4 regions of the Streptomyces sp. CA-111067 genome follow, and region 2 is predicted to be linked to each of the others. Evidence: riboswitches for the same ligand, from Rfam matches in the RefSeq annotation. Region 2 holds a riboswitch; each other region holds the start of a gene.
The links. A riboswitch is a leader RNA that binds a small molecule or an ion and turns the genes downstream of it on or off. The one in region 2 is predicted to bind cyclic di-AMP.
Positions count from the first base shown of each region.

Region 1: linked by a shared signal. The riboswitch ahead of ACQPW6_RS01880 (C40 family peptidase) and the one ahead of ACQPW6_RS03980 (M23 family metallopeptidase) in region 2 are both predicted to bind cyclic di-AMP.
Region 3: linked by a shared signal. The riboswitch ahead of ACQPW6_RS24950 (NlpC/P60 family protein) and the one ahead of ACQPW6_RS03980 (M23 family metallopeptidase) in region 2 are both predicted to bind cyclic di-AMP.
Region 4: linked by a shared signal. The riboswitch ahead of ACQPW6_RS32140 (M23 family metallopeptidase) and the one ahead of ACQPW6_RS03980 (M23 family metallopeptidase) in region 2 are both predicted to bind cyclic di-AMP.

Region 1 is NZ_CP192103.1:433,955-438,216, reverse strand. Features, by position in the region: gene ACQPW6_RS01900 (8-amino-7-oxononanoate synthase) at 1-308, shown strand, start outside; gene ACQPW6_RS01895 (DUF397 domain-containing protein) at 386-619, opposite strand; gene ACQPW6_RS01890 (helix-turn-helix domain-containing protein) at 664-1,518, opposite strand; gene ACQPW6_RS01885 (ATP-binding protein) at 1,780-2,208, shown strand; gene ACQPW6_RS01880 (C40 family peptidase) at 2,232-2,714, opposite strand; cyclic di-AMP (ydaO/yuaA leader) riboswitch at 2,718-2,886, opposite strand; gene ACQPW6_RS01875 (hypothetical protein) at 3,294-3,611, opposite strand; gene ACQPW6_RS01870 (ATP-dependent Clp protease proteolytic subunit) at 3,618-4,250, opposite strand.
Region 2 is NZ_CP192103.1:927,529-931,790, forward strand. Features, by position in the region: gene ACQPW6_RS03980 (M23 family metallopeptidase) at 58-942, opposite strand; cyclic di-AMP (ydaO/yuaA leader) riboswitch at 948-1,160, opposite strand; gene ACQPW6_RS03985 (N-acetyltransferase family protein) at 1,532-2,548, opposite strand; gene ACQPW6_RS03990 (uridine kinase) at 2,645-3,280, opposite strand; gene ACQPW6_RS03995 (hypothetical protein) at 3,545-3,739, shown strand; gene ACQPW6_RS04000 (hypothetical protein) at 3,974-4,262, shown strand, end outside.
Region 3 is NZ_CP192103.1:5,655,059-5,659,320, reverse strand. Features, by position in the region: gene ACQPW6_RS24955 (NlpC/P60 family protein) at 1-1,056, shown strand, start outside; cyclic di-AMP (ydaO/yuaA leader) riboswitch at 1,201-1,355, shown strand; gene ACQPW6_RS24950 (NlpC/P60 family protein) at 1,363-2,442, shown strand; gene ACQPW6_RS24945 (NlpC/P60 family protein) at 2,754-3,839, shown strand; gene ACQPW6_RS24940 (hypothetical protein) at 3,972-4,151, shown strand; gene ACQPW6_RS24935 (hypothetical protein) at 4,246-4,262, opposite strand, start outside.
Region 4 is NZ_CP192103.1:7,238,288-7,242,549, reverse strand. Features, by position in the region: gene ACQPW6_RS32155 (GNAT family N-acetyltransferase) at 1-731, opposite strand, end outside; gene ACQPW6_RS32150 (HPr family phosphocarrier protein) at 910-1,191, shown strand; gene ACQPW6_RS32145 (GntR family transcriptional regulator) at 1,311-1,997, opposite strand; gene ACQPW6_RS32140 (M23 family metallopeptidase) at 2,183-3,001, opposite strand; cyclic di-AMP (ydaO/yuaA leader) riboswitch at 3,016-3,171, opposite strand; partial or broken gene ACQPW6_RS32135 (IS5 family transposase) at 3,448-4,262, shown strand, end outside.

The DNA of each region.
Region 1 (4,262 bases), 490 kb from region 2:
GCCGGGAGCCCGAGCGCGCGGAGCGGGCCCGCGGGGTGGCCGGGGAGTTCCACCGGCGGCTGACCGCGGCCGGCCTCGACGTGACCGCCCCCGACGCCTGCGTGGTCTCGGTGCGCGCGCCGTCGGCCGACGACGCGGTGCGCTGGGCCGCGCGCTGCCGGGACGAGGGCCTGGCCGTCGGCTGCTTCCGGCCGCCGTCCGTGCCCGACGGGATCTCCCGGCTGCGGCTGACCGCCCGCTGCGACCTGACGGAGGGCCAGATCGAAGCGGCGGTCGCCGCAATCGCGAGGACCGCGCCGCGCGGCTGAACAAAACCGGGCAGAGCGCGGACGGAATCGGGCGGTGCGTGAACGGAACCGAGCGGGAGCGAGCGGGACCGAGCGGTTCAGGACCGGACGAGTTCGTCCCCGCTCAGTGCCCGCACGAACTCCGACCAGGCGCCGGGCGCGAAGAGCAGCGCCGGCCCCTGCCGGTCCTTGGAGTCACGGACGGCCAGCAGACCGGTGGCGAGTCTCGCCGTCTCCACGCAGTTGTTCGCGGCGGTGCTGTGGCTGCTGCGCCGCCACGTCACGCCGGAAAGCGCCGCACTGGAGGAAACGTACCGGGACAGAGCTGCCATGGAGCCCCCTTCTTAGTGCGCCCGCCTGTCGTTGGGCCCGGCTATCACGACATATCGTCCGCGATCTTACCGATCAGCGCCACGGACTCGTCGTCAGGAAGAGCAAACTTACACAATCGGGCGAATGCGGCACCGTACGCTGCGACATCCTCTTTCCGATCGACATAGAGACTACTCGTCAAATGGTCAATAACAACCACGTCGAGATCGGCAATGCGCGGAAATGAGAAGACAACGAACGAACCCGTAACTCCTATGTGCCCGCCGGCGGCGAACGGCAAGACCTGTAACCGGACATTCGGCAGTTCCGCGGCCCCGGCCAGCGCCCGCAGCTGAGCGGCCATCACCTCGGGGCCGCCGACACCGCGGCGCAGTACCGCCTCGTCGAGCACCGCCCACAGCTCCAGCGGCGGGTCCTGCCGCAGCACCGCCTGCCGGGCGATCCGCACGTCGACCAGGGCGTCGGCCTCGCGCGGTCCGAGTTCGGGCATGACGTCACCGGTCAGTGCCTTGGCGTAGGCCCGGGTCTGCAGCAGCCCGGGCACCACGTTGTTCTCCATCGACCTGGCCCGCCTCGCCCCGGTCTCCAGGCTGATGAAGTCCCGGTACTCCACCGGCAGTACGTCGCGGAAGTCGTGCCACCAGCCGCGCTGGTGGCCCTGCCCGGCCAGCGTGTCGGCCAGCTCCCTGGTGTCCTCGTCGCGCACCGCGTAGACGTCGAGCAGTACGGTGACGTCCTCGGCGCTGACGCTGCTGCGGCCGGTCTCGATCCGGCTGACCTTCGACTGGTGCCAGCCCGCGAGCCGGGCCGCCTCCCCACTTGTCAGACCGGCCAGATCACGTAGCCGGCGCAGCTCCTCGCCGAGCCTGCGCCGGCGTACGGCGGGCATTCGTTCCATGGTGCTTCGGACCTCCAGAAGTGCGCGGTGTGACGGTATGGGAACCGTTACGACAGTGTGCCGACCTAATGCGTTCTCACGTAGCAGAGTTCACCGATTTGAGCGACAGATATATGCATTGTGCTGTGCGACACCGGCAATGGCGGCACGATTAGTGGCACTCTGGCGCGAACCCGCCGCATCCGGGCCCACTTCCGGGCCCGCATCGGACGGCCGCCACGCACCGGAGCCCGGTCACGGCGGGAAAGGGACTGTGTCGCGATGGCAGATCTTCAGGAAGCGTCCATCACCCTGCCGAGCGAGCCGGCGTCGGTGACGACGGCCCGCCGCTACGTGTGCGGGCTGCTCACCGACTGGGGCATGCCGGACGGGGACCCGGCCACCGACTCGGTCCGGCTCATGGTCTCGGAGCTGGCCACCAACGCGGTGCTGCACACCTCGGGCATGTCCCCGACCTTCACCATCGACGTCCGGTGGGAGCGGGGTGAGCGGTTGCACATCGGCGTGACCGACAGCCACCCGCGCTGGCCGCAGCGGCTACCCGGGGCCGTGCAGCAGGACAACGGGCGCGGGATGGTGATCATCCGTCACCTCACCGCGGAGTCCGGCGGCAGGCTCCAGGTCACGCCGACCGACGAGGGCGGCAAGACGGTCTGGGTGATGATCCCCTGGGCGGTGCCGGTGCGTTGACCGCACCGGCGCCGCCCGGCGGGTCAGCCCACCCGCCCGTACCAGACACCCCCCGTCCAGATCTTCTCCAGCCGCACCCGGGCGCCGGTCTTGGGCGCGTGCCAGATCCGGCCGTCGCCCGCGTAGATGCCGACGTGGTAGACCGAGGAGCTCGCCGAGCCGCTGTGGAAGAACACCAGGTCGCCGACCCGGCGGGAGCCGGCGGAGATGTGCTTGGTGCTGCCGTACTGCGCGGCGGCGGTGCGGGGGAGGGTCTTGCCGGCCCGCTTGAACGAGTAGAGGGTCAGCCCGGAGCAGTCGAAGCGGCTGGGGCCCGCCGCGCCCCACTGGTAGGGCGAGCCCTTCTTCGAGGCGGCGACCCCGAGCGCCTTGGCGGCCTGGGTGGCGGCCTCGGCCCGCTGCGCGGTGTGCGGCAGCAGCGGTGGTACGGCGACCACGGCGGCGGTCAGGACGGAAGCGGCGCCGATCCGGGTCAGCCGGGTGGACACGCGGTTGGGCGTGGTCATGCGCAACCCTTCGTCGTCAGCCTGCGAAGGATGACCTGTCGGGTTCGGGCAGGCGAAGATGCCCGGCCGCGTGCTGCGGCTTCACCCCAAGGAGTGGCCCGGATGCGTTCCGGACCGGCCCCGTCGTGCCTGGGTCCTCCGCTCCCGCCGTTGCACTCGAGTCGCGACCTGGCATCCGCGCGCCGGCGGGATTGGGCTTCCGCGCGGACCGCCCCGCCACGGCGGCGGGGGCTTGTCGTCACTACGGATCGTCACGCACACCGGCCGCCGCGACCGGGCGGGAAACGCGCTATGTGATGCTCGTCACATGTCATCCGATCGAGTGAATGTCCGCTCGCGAAAGCCCGACCGGTGCGACTACCGCACCGCCTGACCTGCGCGCGGCTCATATCCGCGGGTCGGCGTCAAGCCGCCACGCGCAAGTCGGACGCCGCGTTTCCGGCGGCTTCCGGCTACCCCAACGGAGGTGGCCGCTACCGCCGTGCGGGGGACCCCCTGCCGCTGAGTGACCGGCCCGGCGATCGACCGGCGGTGCGACGCCGCTCGGCCGGCCGGTCCCCGGCGGGTACGTCTGGCGGTTCAGTCCGGCGGCCCGGGAGCCCGTTCCGGCGCCACCACGACCAGCGACGACCGGCGCTCGCCGTCCAGCACCCGCAGCGCCCGCCCGAGGGTGGCGTGGTGGAAGGCGGACTCGCCGCGCAGGTGCATCGTGGCCAGCGCGTCACGCAGCTCCGCCGCCCGGCCGACCAGCGCCTGGGCGGCCCGCAGCGCGCTGTAGGTGTCGGCGGTCCGCGACGGGTTGATCCGGCCGAGCAGGTCGACGATCTCCAGGTAGCTGTCGATCAGTTCGCCCTCCGACCGGGTCAGGGCGGGCAGCGGCGGCAGTTCGGGTACCACCGCGGCTCACCGCGGCCGGTACGCGGGGATCGACTTGCGGCTGCTCGTCACCCGGTCCACCAGCCCGTAGGCCACCGCGGCCTCGGCGTCGAAGACCTTGTCCCGCTCGATGTCCGCGCTGATCCGGTCCGCGTCCTGGCCGGTGTGCCGGGTGAGCATCGCCTCCAGCCGCTCGCGGGTGCGCAGCAGCTCGTTGGCCTGGATCTCCAGGTCGGAGGTGTCGCCCTGCACCACGTCGCCCAGCGACGGCTGGTGGATCAGGATCCGGGCGGCCGGGGTCATCATCCGCTTGCCGGGCGCGCCGGCCGCGAGCAGCACCGCGGCGGCCGAGGCCGCCTGCCCGATGCACACCGTGGCGACGTCCGGGGTCACGAACTGCATCGTGTCGTAGATCGCCGTCATCGCCGAGAACGAGCCGCCGGGGGAGTTGATGTAGATGTTGATGTCCTGCTCGGGGGCGCTGCTCTCCAGGTGGATGAGCTGGGCCATCACGTCGTTGGCCGCGGTGTCGTCGATCTGCGTGCCCAGGAAGATGATCCGCTCCTGGAGCAGCTTGGAGTACGGATCCGTGGTGAGGGTCCCGTTGCTGGTGCGCTCGGTGAACTGCGGCAGCACGTAGCGGGCGGTGGGACGGATCATGGCGTGCACCTC
Region 2 (4,262 bases):
CGGGCGGGCACGTACGCCCGCGGCGAGCGGGCGCGTCTGGATGCCCCAGACGGTGGATCAGACGGTGATGCCGTGGCTCGCCAGGTAGGCGACCGGGTCGATGTCCGAGCCGTAGTCGGGGGTGGTGCGCACCTCGAAGTGCAGGTGCGGCCCGGTGACGTTGCCGGTCGCGCCGGAGAGGGCGATCTGCTGGCCCTCGCTGACGCTCTGGCCGGCCGAGACCAGGGTCTGGCTGAGGTGGCCGTACAGGGTGTACTTGCCGTCGGCGTGCTTGATGATCACGTCGTTGCCGTACGCGCCGTCCCAGCCGGCCGAGACCACGGTGCCCGCGGCCACCGAGTGGACGCTGGTGCCGCTGCCGACCAGGAAGTCCACACCGGTGTGGCTGCCGCTGGACCAGAGGGAGCCGGACGCCTTGTAGCCGGTGCCGATGGCGGCGTCGCCGACCGGCTTGGTGTAGCCGGACGCGGAGGACTGCGCGGCGGAGGCGGTCGGCGCGGCCTTCTTCGCGGGCGCGGCCTGCTTCGCCGGGGCGGCCTTCTTGGCCGGGGCCGGGGCGGTGTGGGTCGCGGCCTTGGCCACGCCGTTCAGCGTGAGGTGCTGGCCGGGGACGATGAGGTCGGGGTCGGAGCCGATGACCGACTTGTTGTCGTTGTACAGCTGGTGCCAGCCGCCCTTGACGTGCTTCGCGCCGGCGATGCCGGACAGCGAGTCGCCGTGCTTGACGGTGTAGGCGGTGGGCTTGGCGGCGGTGTGCGCGGCAGCCGGGGCCGCCTTGGCAGCGGCGGCGGCCGGAGCGGCCTTGGCCGGCTCGGCGGCCGACGCGTGCGCGGCGCCGACCAGCGGCAGCGCGAGAGCGGCGCCACCGGTACCGGCGGCGACGCAGATCCGGGTGAGGCGGCTCATGCGGCGGGGCTTGCGGTGCTGTCCCTTTGCGGGCATGCGGGAGTTCCTCTCCTACGCCTGCGAGGTGAGCTGTCGGATTCGGGCTGGAGATGCCCGGCCGCGTTGACGCGCCTGGCTGAGGGCCGGTGGCCCTCGCGCGTGGCGCCGCGACTTCACCCCTAGCCGTCCGGTCTCCCGGCACGGCGGCTTACCTGGGTCCCCCGCTCCTGCCTCTGTCTGTCGGTCTGATCCTGGGAATCGGGCGGCGGCAGGATTCGGCGGTCCGCCCGACGGATGAAGCGGGCATCCGGCCCGCAGGAGAGCGAAGTTAGGCGACTCCCCGACGGACGGGCAACCAAACCGGGTGTGCCCGACGTCTCCGTAGCAGCGCCCGACCGCTCACGGTGACTGCGGGTGATGATCGTCCGCGTCTGCGTGCCCGGCGCCCTCACCCTGGGTGGACATATCGGCGCCGCCGGGTGACAAACCGGCCGTAACGGAAACAGCGGGTGCATCACGCGAGCCGGACCGTGTTCCCGATGTGAGGCCGCTCACGCCCGAGTCCTGACGTGAGCCACGACACCCCGAAATGCCCGTATTCGTACGGTATTTCGGCATCTAAAGGCCGAAGGGCGGTCACCGGCCCTCAGAACGTGCCGGGCGCGCCGCCCATCCGGCCGTCCAGCGTCCGGCTGAGCCGGTAGGCCACCGGCCGGAAGCCGACCGCCGGCCAGTGCCCCGCGGCCAGCGGCGAGGCCGAGTGCCAGCGGGCCGAGACGTAGCGGTGGCCGTTGTCGTACGCCCAGGCCAGCGCGGTGGCCAGCAGCACCCGGCTGATGCCCTCGCCGCGCGCGGAGGGCTCCACGTACGCCTCGGCCAGCTCGACGCAGGACTCGGGGATCACCGGGTCGGGCGCGGCGGGCACCACGAGCACCATGCCGATCTCCTCGCCGCGGCGGGCCGCGATCCAGGCGGCGCAGCGGGGGTCGGCGAGCGCGTCGGCGTAGTGCAGCCGCAGCGCGGCGAGCGGGCCCTCGGGCTGCGGCTGGAACATCGCGGACTCGCGCTGCCTGCGGGAGGACTCCGCCGCCATCCTGCCCACCTGCGGCAGGTCGCCGAGTCCTGCCCGGCGGATGCCGAGCCCCTCGACCCCGCGCGGCTGCCGGCCCCTGGCCTTGACCGCCATCAGTCCCTGCACCAGCTCCCGGCCGAAGCCGAGGTCGGACCAGGGCGCCACCGCGTTGTCGCCCGCGGGCACCTGGACGTAGTGCACCAGCCGCCGGTCGGCGACCAGCCGGGCCGCGACCCGGGCGTACAGGGCCCGCAGCACCTCGCTCTCCCGGCCGGCCGGCAGCGCGTGGCCGCCGTGCGGCACCAGGGCGGAGCGGGGGTGGCTGCGCAGCGCTGCCGGGTCGTCAGGGCCGAGGTCGACCGGGACCGCGGCCAGGTACCCGGTCAGGTTGCCGTCGCCGTCCAGCGCCCGGCACGCCTCGAGGCCCGGCGCGGCGATCAGCTTGCCGAGCAGTTCCTCGCCGCGCACCGGGCCGTCGGCCAGCCAGGAGCGCTGCGACGGCGGGCGGCGGGCCCGCGCGAACCAGCGGTCGTACCGCTGGGCTGCCACGGGTATGTGTTCGTCGGTCAGCGGCGCGAGGGCGACAGTCATGGTGGTCGTGGACGCTAGCGGGGCGCGCGGCCCCACGGCAAGGCGGCGCGGGGCGGCCGTACACCGTCCGCCGCGGCCGGTGCCGGCGGCGCGGGCTCAGCCGGTCCAGGCAGGGTGCCGCGGGTCGTCGGCACGTACCAGGACATCGGCGGCCTCTTCCGGCAGCGCCTCCCGGGCATAACGGTCATAGGCGGGCAGCGTCCAGCGCTCGGTGTCGTCGGTGCGGCGTTCCAGCGCGGCCGGGGACAGCCGCAGATGGACCGTCAGATCCAGCGGCAGTCCCTGCCCGAGCAGCAGCGGACCGTCGAGCAACAGCACGCCGCCGGGCGGCAGTTGGACGTAGCCGGCCCGGGTGGAGCGGTCGGTGACCGGGTCGCGCAGCGAGGGCAGCGCGCGGCCGGTGCCGCCGGGGCCGAGCGGGTCGAGCACCTCGCGGCGCAGCGACCCGGTGTCCAGCCACAACTGGTAGTACGCGTCGACGTCCCTATGGCCGTACTCGAGGCGCTGCGAGGCGGGCCGCAGGAAGCCGTCCGCGCTCACCCGCAGCACCGGGCGGCCGAGCGCGGGCAGCGCGGCGGCGACGGCGTCCGCGAGGTCGCCGGGCCGGGCGGCCGGGGCGCCGTCCACGGCGACCCGCCACCAGGGGCCGGGCGGCGTTCCGGACGCCACGCGCTCGGCCAGCGCTTCGGCCAGCCGGGGCCAGGAGATCGGGGTGAACCGCACGACGTTCATCCTGCCCGAGGGGCCGCCGGCGGGCGGGCCGAGGGGGGCCGTCACCCGTTCGGATGCCTTCGCTGCGCCATCGGCGGGACGTGTGGCTGGTGCGTACATCGACCGGTGCCTGCGGGCGAGAATCCCGCCGACACGGGATCGCCGGACCACCCGCATGGGGGAAATCGTCTACAAATCACCCGTTTGCCACTGAGCGCGATCTATTACTTTTTGTGAGCCTGGAAGAACTCACGGTGACCGTCCCCATCACCCAGGAGAAAGCCAATGATCCTGTCCATCTCAGGCGTCGTACTTCTCGGCGTCATTTGCTTCCTGTTCTTCCGCAAGGACGGGCTGAAGGTGTCACACGGCCTGGTCTGCGCTCTCTTCGGTTTCTACCTCGCGGGCACGGCCATCGCCCCGAGCATCCAGGCGGGCGGCGCCAGCCTGGCCAGCCTGCTCGGCGGGATCAAGATCTAGGCCGCCGTCCGGCGACAGCAGGCTCCACGGGCCCGGTAGCGGTCCCCCCGCTCCGGGCCCGTACTGCTTCTCCCGTCTCCCGCCGCTCCCCCCACACCCCTCACCCCCACGCCCCTCACTTCCTTCACCAGTCCCAGCGCGTCCCCACCGCGCACCCGTCGCAGCACGCCGCCGCGCCACCGCGGCCGGCCGGCGTCCGCGTCCCCCACATCCGATCCACCCATGGAGCACCCCGTGGCCAGGCGTCCCCTTCCCAGCATCCTGAGCAGCCGACCGGCGCTCGTCCGCGGCCGTGACATCGCGCGTACGGCGGCCGACAGCGCGACCGACGTGCTCCATCCGGTCATCACCATCGCCAAGGGCATGCGAAAGCAGGTGCTCTGGGCGGGCAGCTGGTGGGGGCGCACCCCCAAGGACCGGCGCGGACCCGCGCTGCTGCTGGCGGCGGCCGGCGTGGTGGTCGTGGTGATGATGCCGTACGGGCCGCTGCTGGCCATCGCGGCGGTGATGGCGTCCGCGGCCT
Region 3 (4,262 bases), 4.7 Mb from region 2:
GCGGACGCGGCCCCCGCCCCGTCCAAGCCCGCCCAGCCGTCCATCGCCGACGTCAAGGCGAAGGTGGACTCCCTGATGCACCAGGTGGACGCGGCCACCGACCACTACAACGGCACCAAGGAGCAGACCGACGCGCAGAGCGCGAAGGTCAACACGCTGCTGAAGCAGGCCGCGCAGAAGACCCAGCAGCTCAACGACTCCCGGCGGATCCTCGGCCAGTACGCCGCCGCGCAGTACCGCAGCGGCGGCGACGACTCCACCGGCCGCTACCTGCTCTCCGACAACCCGCAGGACCTGCTCGACCAGACGCACCTGACGAGCGTGATGGCCAAGCGGCAGCAGTCGGCCGTGGAGTCCTACCGGGTGCAGCAGGCCGCGGCCACCCAGCAGCGGATCGAGGCGGCCAAGAGCCTGGCCACGCTGACCACCCAGCAGGCCCAGCTCAAGACCGCCAAGCACGACGTGCAGAGCAAGCTGAGCCAGACGCAGACCCTGCTCAACAGCCTCACCGCGCAGGAGAAGAAGCGGCTGGCGGCGCTCCAGGCCAAGCAGGAGGCCGCGGCGAAGGCGGCGGCGGCCAAGATCGCGGCGCAGGAGAAGGCCAAGGAGCAGGCCAGGCTGCAGGCGGCCAAGGACGCCGCGGCGAAGGCCGCGAAGACCACGCCGGGCAAGGCCGTCAAGCCGGTCGTCCCGCCGTCCTCAGGCAGTTCGTCCAAGGCCCAGCAGGCCATCGACTTCGCCCGCGACCAGATCGGCAAGCCCTACGTGTGGGGCGCGACCGGCCCCGACTCCTACGACTGCTCGGGGCTCACCCAGGCGGCGTGGAAGGCTGCCGGGATCGATCTGCCGCGTACGACCTACGACCAGGTGGACTTCGGCACCCGGGTCTCGGAGTCCGACCTCCAGCCGGGCGACCTGATCTTCTTCTACAGCGATGTGAGCCACGTCGGCCTCTACATCGGCGACGGCGAGATGATCCACGCGCCGCACACCGGCACGTCGGTCAAGATCGCCCCCATTACCGAGATGCCCTTCTACGGTGCCGTTCGTCCGTAATTGGACCGCGAATCCACGCTCACAAGACGTAAGACCGCACAGCGATTTCGGTCACAATGGGATCCAAACTTCCCAAGAGTCGCCGAAGTTGACTACGGTATCCCGCTAGGTGACTCGTTCCTCGTCGATGCTGGTGTCGGCAGCGAGACACCTTCGCCTAATCCGGCCGGCGGCCGGAACCGGGGACCCAACAGCATTCCGGGGTGAATCGGGTGAGACGCCGAAAAGCGTCGAACCCGTAGGGCTGCCTTCCAGCCCGAACCCGTCAGCTAACCCGGTCGGCGGTCACGGAAGGAGTCGCCTCCCTTGGCGTCGCACCGCAAGCCGCGTACCCGGATACTCTCCACGACCGCCCCGCGCGCCGCCGTCGGTATCACCACCGCGGCCCTCGCCTCGGTCACCCTGCTGAGCGAGAGCGCGCACGCCGCGCCCGCCAAGCCCTCCATCGCCGAGGTCAAGGCGCAGATCGACACCCTGAACCAGCAGGCCGAGGTCGCGACGCAGCACCTGGACCAGGCCAAGGAGAAGACCGACACGCAGCGGGCGAAGACCAACCAGCTGCTCACGCAGGTCGCGCAGAAGACCGAGAAGATGAACGAGACCCGGCGGGTGCTCGGGCAGTTCGCCTCGGCGCAGTACCGCGACGGCGGCCTCGACCAGACGACGCAGCTGCTGCTCTCCGACGACCCGGCGGCGTTCCTGAACCAGACGCACACCATGGACCGGATGACCACGACGCAGCAGCAGGCGCTGGCCACCTTCCAGGTGCAGCAGGAGCAGGCGTCGATCCAGCGCGGCCAGGCGAGCAGCGCGCTCAAGGACCTGACCACCGCGCAGGCGTCGCTGGCCACCCAGAAGAAGAACGTGAACGCGAAGCTGGCCGCCGCGCACAAGCTGCTCAACTCGCTGACCGCGGAGCAGAAGGCGCAGATCGCCAAGATGCACCCGAAGGCGTCGAACTCCTCGGGCTCCTCGGGTTCCTCCGGCTCGTCCACGGCGTCCAACGCGAGCTACCCGACGTACTCGGGCCCCGCCTCCGGCCGCGCCCAGCAGGCGATCAACTTCGCGCTGGCGCAGCGCGGCAAGCCGTACTCCTCCGGGATGACCGGCCCGAACTCCTACGACTGCTCGGGTCTCACCCAGGCCGCGTACGCCTCGGCCGGCATCCACATCGGCCGCACCACCTACGACCAGTACGACGACGGCACCCACGTCTCGGAGTCCCAGCTGCGCCCCGGCGACCTGGTGTTCTTCTACTCCGGCATCAGCCACGTGGGCATCTACCTCGGCAACGGCAACGTCGTGCACGCGCCGCACACCGGCGGGGTCGTGGAGATCGCGCCGATGAGCTGGATGCCGTTCGCGGGCGCGGTCCGGCTGGCGTAACCGGTCGCACCCGGTCCCGACCGCCGTCCAACGGCGGTCGGTTACGGACAGCGGAGAGCGATAAGGGAACAACCCCGGTCACTTGCCCCGGGCACTCCCCCCTTCAGGTTTAGCGTCACTCCTCAGGTGGCCGATCCCCACAGCCGTCGCAACCGGCGGCACGGCCATCCCCGCCGAAGGTCCGGCGGCGTCCGTTCCCCCGTACGGGCGCCGCCGGGCCGACCCCGGAAGGAGTGACGGCCGGCATGGCCTCACACAGTCCCCAGTCCAGGCCAGCATCACACCGCAGGACGTCACCCCGTACGGTGACGATGACCCGTACGGCCGCCACCCTGGCGCTGGCCTCGGCCGCGTCCGTCACGCTGTTCGGCGAGACCAGCCACGCGGAGCCGCGGCTCACCCCGGCGGAGGTCAAGTCCCAGGTGGACTCCCTCTACCGGCAGGCGGAGCAGGCCACCGAGCAGTACAACGGCGCCAAGGAGCAGGCGGACGCCGCCGGCAGCGCCGTCGACCAGCTCCAGGACGAGCTGGCCCGCAAGACCGCGCGGCTCAACACGCTGCGGGACGAGGTCGGTTCGCTGGCCGCCGCGCAGTACCGGGGCGGTTCGCTCGACCCCACCGTGCAGTTCGCGCTCAGCGGCGCGCCGGACGCGTACCTGGAGCAGACCAGCCTGCTCAGCCAGATCGGCAGCAGGCAGACCGCGACGCTCGACCAACTCACCGTGCAGCAGCGGGAGGTGACCGCCACGCATGACGCGGCCGGCGAGAAGCTGGCCACGCTGCGCGGCGCGCAGACGAAGGTCGCGGACCGCAAGCGGACGGTGGAGCGCAAGCTGCACCAGGCGCAGGCGCTGCTCGACCAGCTGACCGCCGCGCAGCGCGCGGCAGTCGCCGCCGCCGACTACGGCTCGGCGCCGGCCGACGCGGCCAGCCGCGCGGCGCAGCGCACCCCGCTCGGCACGTCCACCGGAAGCGGAAGCGGCACCGGGACCGGCACCGGCACCGGCACCTCCGACGCCGCCCCCGCCGGCTCGGCGCCCGCGGCCTCCGGACGGGCCGCCAAGGCCGTCGCGTTCGCCTACCGCGCGCTCGGCCTGCCCTACGTGTGGGGCGCCACCGGACCCAACGCCTACGACTGCTCCGGCCTCACCCAGGCCGCCTGGCGCGCGGCCGGCGTCTCGCTGCCGCGCACCACGTACACCCAGATCAACGCGGGCACCCGGGTCTCGGAGTCCCAACTCCAGCCCGGCGACCTGGTGTTCTTCTACTCCGGCATCAGCCACGTCGGCCTGTACATCGGCAACGGCCAGATGATCCACGCCCCGCACCCCGGCGCCCCGGTCCGGGTCGCGCCGATCTCCGAGATGCCCTTCGCGGGCGCGACCCGCCCCGCATAGCCCGGCCGGCCAAGCCCCCGCACGGCCGCCCGTCGACCGCCCAACCTCAAGTTCCGCTCAGGAAGCGTGCGACGGGCCCCGCGCGGGCGCAGACTTGTGGTCGGGGTATTCCCACGGCAAGGGGGCTCGGCCATGAAGACTTTCCTCAGGACGGCCGTCACAGAAGTGCGTGACGCGATCACCGGCCGGCGCCGGCTGCGCCGCTACACCCACCCGGACGCGCACCGCACGGCGGTCAACCGCGACAGCAGCCTCGCCGGCAGCTACCGCCCGGCCCCGCCCTCGAACACATACGGGCCGAGCGGCTTCTAGCAGCCCGTTCCTCCCTGAACTCGCGGCGGGTCCGGCGACGTCCTTCCCCGTCTCCCGGCCCGCCGCGCGCCATCCCGCAGCCGCCGGTCGGATCTCAGCGGCACACCGGAT
Region 4 (4,262 bases), 6.3 Mb from region 2:
CGCCCGGTGAAGCCGCCGGCCACGATGTTGCGCAGCAGCGTACGGCCGACCCCGCCGGGCCTGCGGCCGACGCCGACCACCGCGACCGACTCGGGCCGCAGCAGCCGCTGCATGCTGCGCGCCTCGGCGCGGTGCTCGCGGGCCCGCATCACCGCCACCGACTCGGTGGTGGGCTCCAGGTCGAGTTCGAGGTGCACCACGCCGTCGGCGAAGCTGTGCTGCTGGGTGAAGCCGGCGTCGGTGAAGACCTTGACCATCTTGCGGTTGGCGGGCAGCACCTCGGCGGTGAAGCGGCGGATGCCGCGCTCCCTGGCCACCGCGGCGATGTGCTCGAGCAGCGCGGAGGCCACCCCGCGGCCCTGGTGGGCGTCCTGCACCAGGAAGGCGACCTCGGCCCGGTCGCCGGCCCGGCCGGACACGGCGCGCCCGCTCGCGTCGGTGCGGTCGTAGCGGACGGTGGCGATGAACTCGTCGCCGATGGTGGCGGCGAGGCCGACCCGGTCGTCGTAGTCGTGGTGGGTGAAGCGGTGCACGTCGCGGTCCGACAGCCGCGGGTAGGGGGCGAAGAACCGGTAGTACTTCGACTCGTCGGACACCTGCTCGTAGAAGCCCACCAGGCGGCCCGCGTCGCCGGGTCCGATCGGCCGGATGTGGGCGATCCCGCCGTCGCGCAGCACGACGTCCGCCTCCCAGTGCACGGGGTAGGGGTGCGGCGGCTGCGCTTGCGTCATGGCCCCAGCGTATGCGGCGCGCCCGGTTCGCGACGGGCACCGGCAGGGGGCAGTCTGGGGTGGTCCTGGACGGGGCGGTACGACGATCGTGCGAGACTGGTCTAGACAACTTCACGTACCGGGTACGACCCCGGGTACGACCCGGGAACCACCTGAAGACGATCCGAAGGGCAACACTATGGTTGAGCGCCGTGTCACCGTCGGCTGGGCGGACGGCCTGCACGCCCGCCCCGCGTCCATCTTCGTCCGCGCGGCGACGGCCGCCGGCGTGCCGGTCACGATCACCAAGGCCGGCGGCGCCCCGGTGAACGCCGCCTCGATGCTGGCCGTGCTCGGCCTGGGCGCGCAGGGCGGCGACGAGGTCGTACTGGCCTCGGAGGCCGACGGCGCCGACGCGGCACTCGACCGGCTGGCCAAGCTGGTCGCAGAAGGGCTCGAAGAACTGCCCGAGACGGTCTGACGCAGCGGAATTCAGCGGGCCCGGCAATCCCCCCGGATTGCCGGGTCCCGCCCGTTCCTGATGACAAGCAGCCGCAATTACGGCAGCCCTATTCCCAGGTCTTGTATACGGCGTGATTGTTAATTGCGGCGGCGCACCGCGTTTACGGGATGTTTCAGGGTCCTCACCGCCGAGGTGCGCTCGACATGGACCGCCGCCAGCCGGCCGGCCCGGTCGGCGTCACCGCGCGCCACCGCGTCCACCAGCGCCGCGTGCTCCTCCCACGCCTCCACCGCCCGGCCCGCGCTGCCGTCCCCGTACACCCAGGCGATCTTGTGTCTGAGCTGGGTGAGCAGCGCGGTGAGCGTCGGGCTGCCGGACGCCTGGGCCAGCGTCTCGTGGAACCAGCCGCTCAGCGACGGCAGGTCGGACAACTGGCCCTGCACCGCGCGCTCCTGGCCGAGCCTGACCAGTCCGCGCAGCACCTTCAGATGCGCCTCGGTCCGCCGTCTGGCCGCCCGCGCGGCACCCAGCGGCTCCAGCAGTCCGCGCAGTTCCAGCAGGTCGGCCGCCTCCTGCTCGGTGGGCTCCGCCACCGAGGCGCCGGCGTGCCTGCGGGTGCGGACGAACCCCTCGGACTCCAGGGTGCGCAGCGCCTCGCGCACCGGCACCCGGGACACGCCGTAGCGCTGCGCGAGCAGTTCCTCGGTGAGCCGGCTGCCCGGCGGGAAGAAGCCGGCGACGATGTCGTCGCGGACGGCCGTACACACCACCTGGGCGGAGATACGACGCCCCGAGCCGTCCTGGCCGTTCACATCCGATTCCACATCGCAGGACTCCGTTCTTTCCCCGTATTGTGCGCGACTCTATTCCAGCACGCACGGGAATCAGAAAGCAGCCCCAGAATTCGGGCATTGTTTTGGGACAGCGCCGCCCTTTTCGGACGCCGCCGCGGCCGTGATCGGACGCCGGCCGGCCCGGCGGACCCTCGTTCGGGGCCCGCCGGGGCGGGTCAGACGCTCAGGCCGTGCTTGCGCAGGTAGGCCACCGGGTCCACGTCCGAGCCGTAGTCGGGGGTGGTGCGCACCTCGAAGTGCAGGTGCGGCCCGGTGGCGTTGCCGGTGGCGCCGGACAGCGCGATGCGTTGCCCGGGGGTCACCCGCTGGCCGACCGTGACCTGGATCGACGACAGGTGGCCGTACTGGGTGTACTCGCCGTCGGCCATCCTGATCACGATGTTGTTGCCGTACGAGCCGCCCCAGCCGGCCTCGACCACGGTGCCGGCGCCGACCGCGTGCACGTCGGTGCCCATGGCCGCGTGGAAGTCGATGCCGGTGTGCCGGCCGGACGACCACAGATTGCTCGACGCCAGGTAGCCGGTGGAGACGTAGGAGTGCGCGACCGGCAGCACGAAGGAGTTCAGCCGCTTGCGCTCGGCGGCGCGGGCGGCCTGCTGCCGCGCCTCGTGCACGGCCGCGGCCTGTGCCTTGGCGGCGGCCTTGGCCATCGCCGCTGCGGCCGCCTGCTCGCGGGCGTGCTGGGCCCGCTCGGTCCTGGCGGCGGCCTCGCGCAGTTGCGCGTCGGCCTGCGCGGCCAGCGAGTCGGCGAGCGTCTCGGGCACGTCGAGTGCCTGGGCCAGGGAGACGGGCTGTACGGCGGCCGGTTCCGCCTGCCCCGGCGCGGCCATCGCGCTGGCGCCGAGGCCGCCGGTGGCGGTGACGACCGCGACCCCGGCCAGGGTGGTGCCGGTGCGCAGGACGCTGCGGCCGGGACGGCGGTGCTTCCCGCGGGACGCGGACTTGGGCTGGGGCTGGGGGTGGGTGAACGCCATGAAGCGGCGTCGCTCCTTTCCTTCCTTCTCGCCTACCGGGTTAGCTGACGGGTTCGGAGCAGGAAGGTCTCCTACGGGTCCGCCGCCCGTGGTGGGCGAAAGGTCCCGATTCACCCCAGGGAACTCTTGGTTCCCCGGCTCCCCTGACGGGGACTCGGCGATGTGCGCCCGGGCCGCCAGGCGCGACTGCTGGACGGGCAACGGTCGTTGACGCTAACCGGGCACACGGTCGTACTTCAAACAGATCGGCTCATATGTTGCGTACGCCACACGGCCGCACATCAGGCCGCACCGCCGTATCCGCCACCCGGACCGGGGCGGGGCCCATGCCCCGCCCCGGTTCGGCCTGACGTCGAACTCCGGCTGGCGGAGCCCTAGGGGCTGTTCGAGGTTTGGATCTTTGAGAGGCCCGGTGGTCTGTTGCCGGTGGCTGGTAGAACTCGTGCGTGGCGCGTTTTGACGTGACGGATGCCGAATGGGCTCTGATCGAGTTGCACTTGCCGGTGACGGCCACCGGGCCGTTGCCGCGGCGGGTGCGGGACCAGTTCAACGGGGTGCTGTGGCGGTTCCGGACCGGCAGTGGCTGGCGTGATGTCCCGGACCGGTACGGGCCCTGGTCCACCATCTACTCCCGGTTCAGCAACTGGGCCAAGGCCGGGGTGTTCCAGGACCTGATGGACGCGTTGATCGCCGAGGCGGCCGCGCGGCGGCAGGTCGGCCTGGAGTTGGTCAGCGTGGACTCCACGATCGTGCGGGCGCATCACGAATCGGCAGGTCTGGCAGTGGCCGGGGAGACCCTGGACGCCCTGGAACAGGCCCTGACCGAGGAAAAGGGGGCTCCGCTCCCGCGACAACCGCCGGTGCTGCGGGTGATCCGCCGACGACCGGTGCGGACACGAGTGGCACAGACACGCCGAACCCGGACCGGGCTGCAGCGCGACGGCGTTGCAGGGCCAGGGCGGACGCCGCCGGGCTCGGCCGGTCCCGAGGCGGACTGAGCAGCAAGATCCATGCCGCGGTCGACGCCACAGGACTGCCCCTGTCGTTCGTCCTGACTCCCGGACAAGCCGGGGACAGCCCTCAGTTCCAGACCGTCCTGGACAAGATCCGCATACCTGGCCCGGTCGGCCGCCCCCGCACCCGACCACAGGCCGTCGCAGCGGACAGGGCCTACTCCTCCAAGGGCAACCGGGCCTACTTACGCCGGCGCCACATCACCGTGGTCATCCCGGAAAAGATCGACCAGCAGGCCAACCGCAAG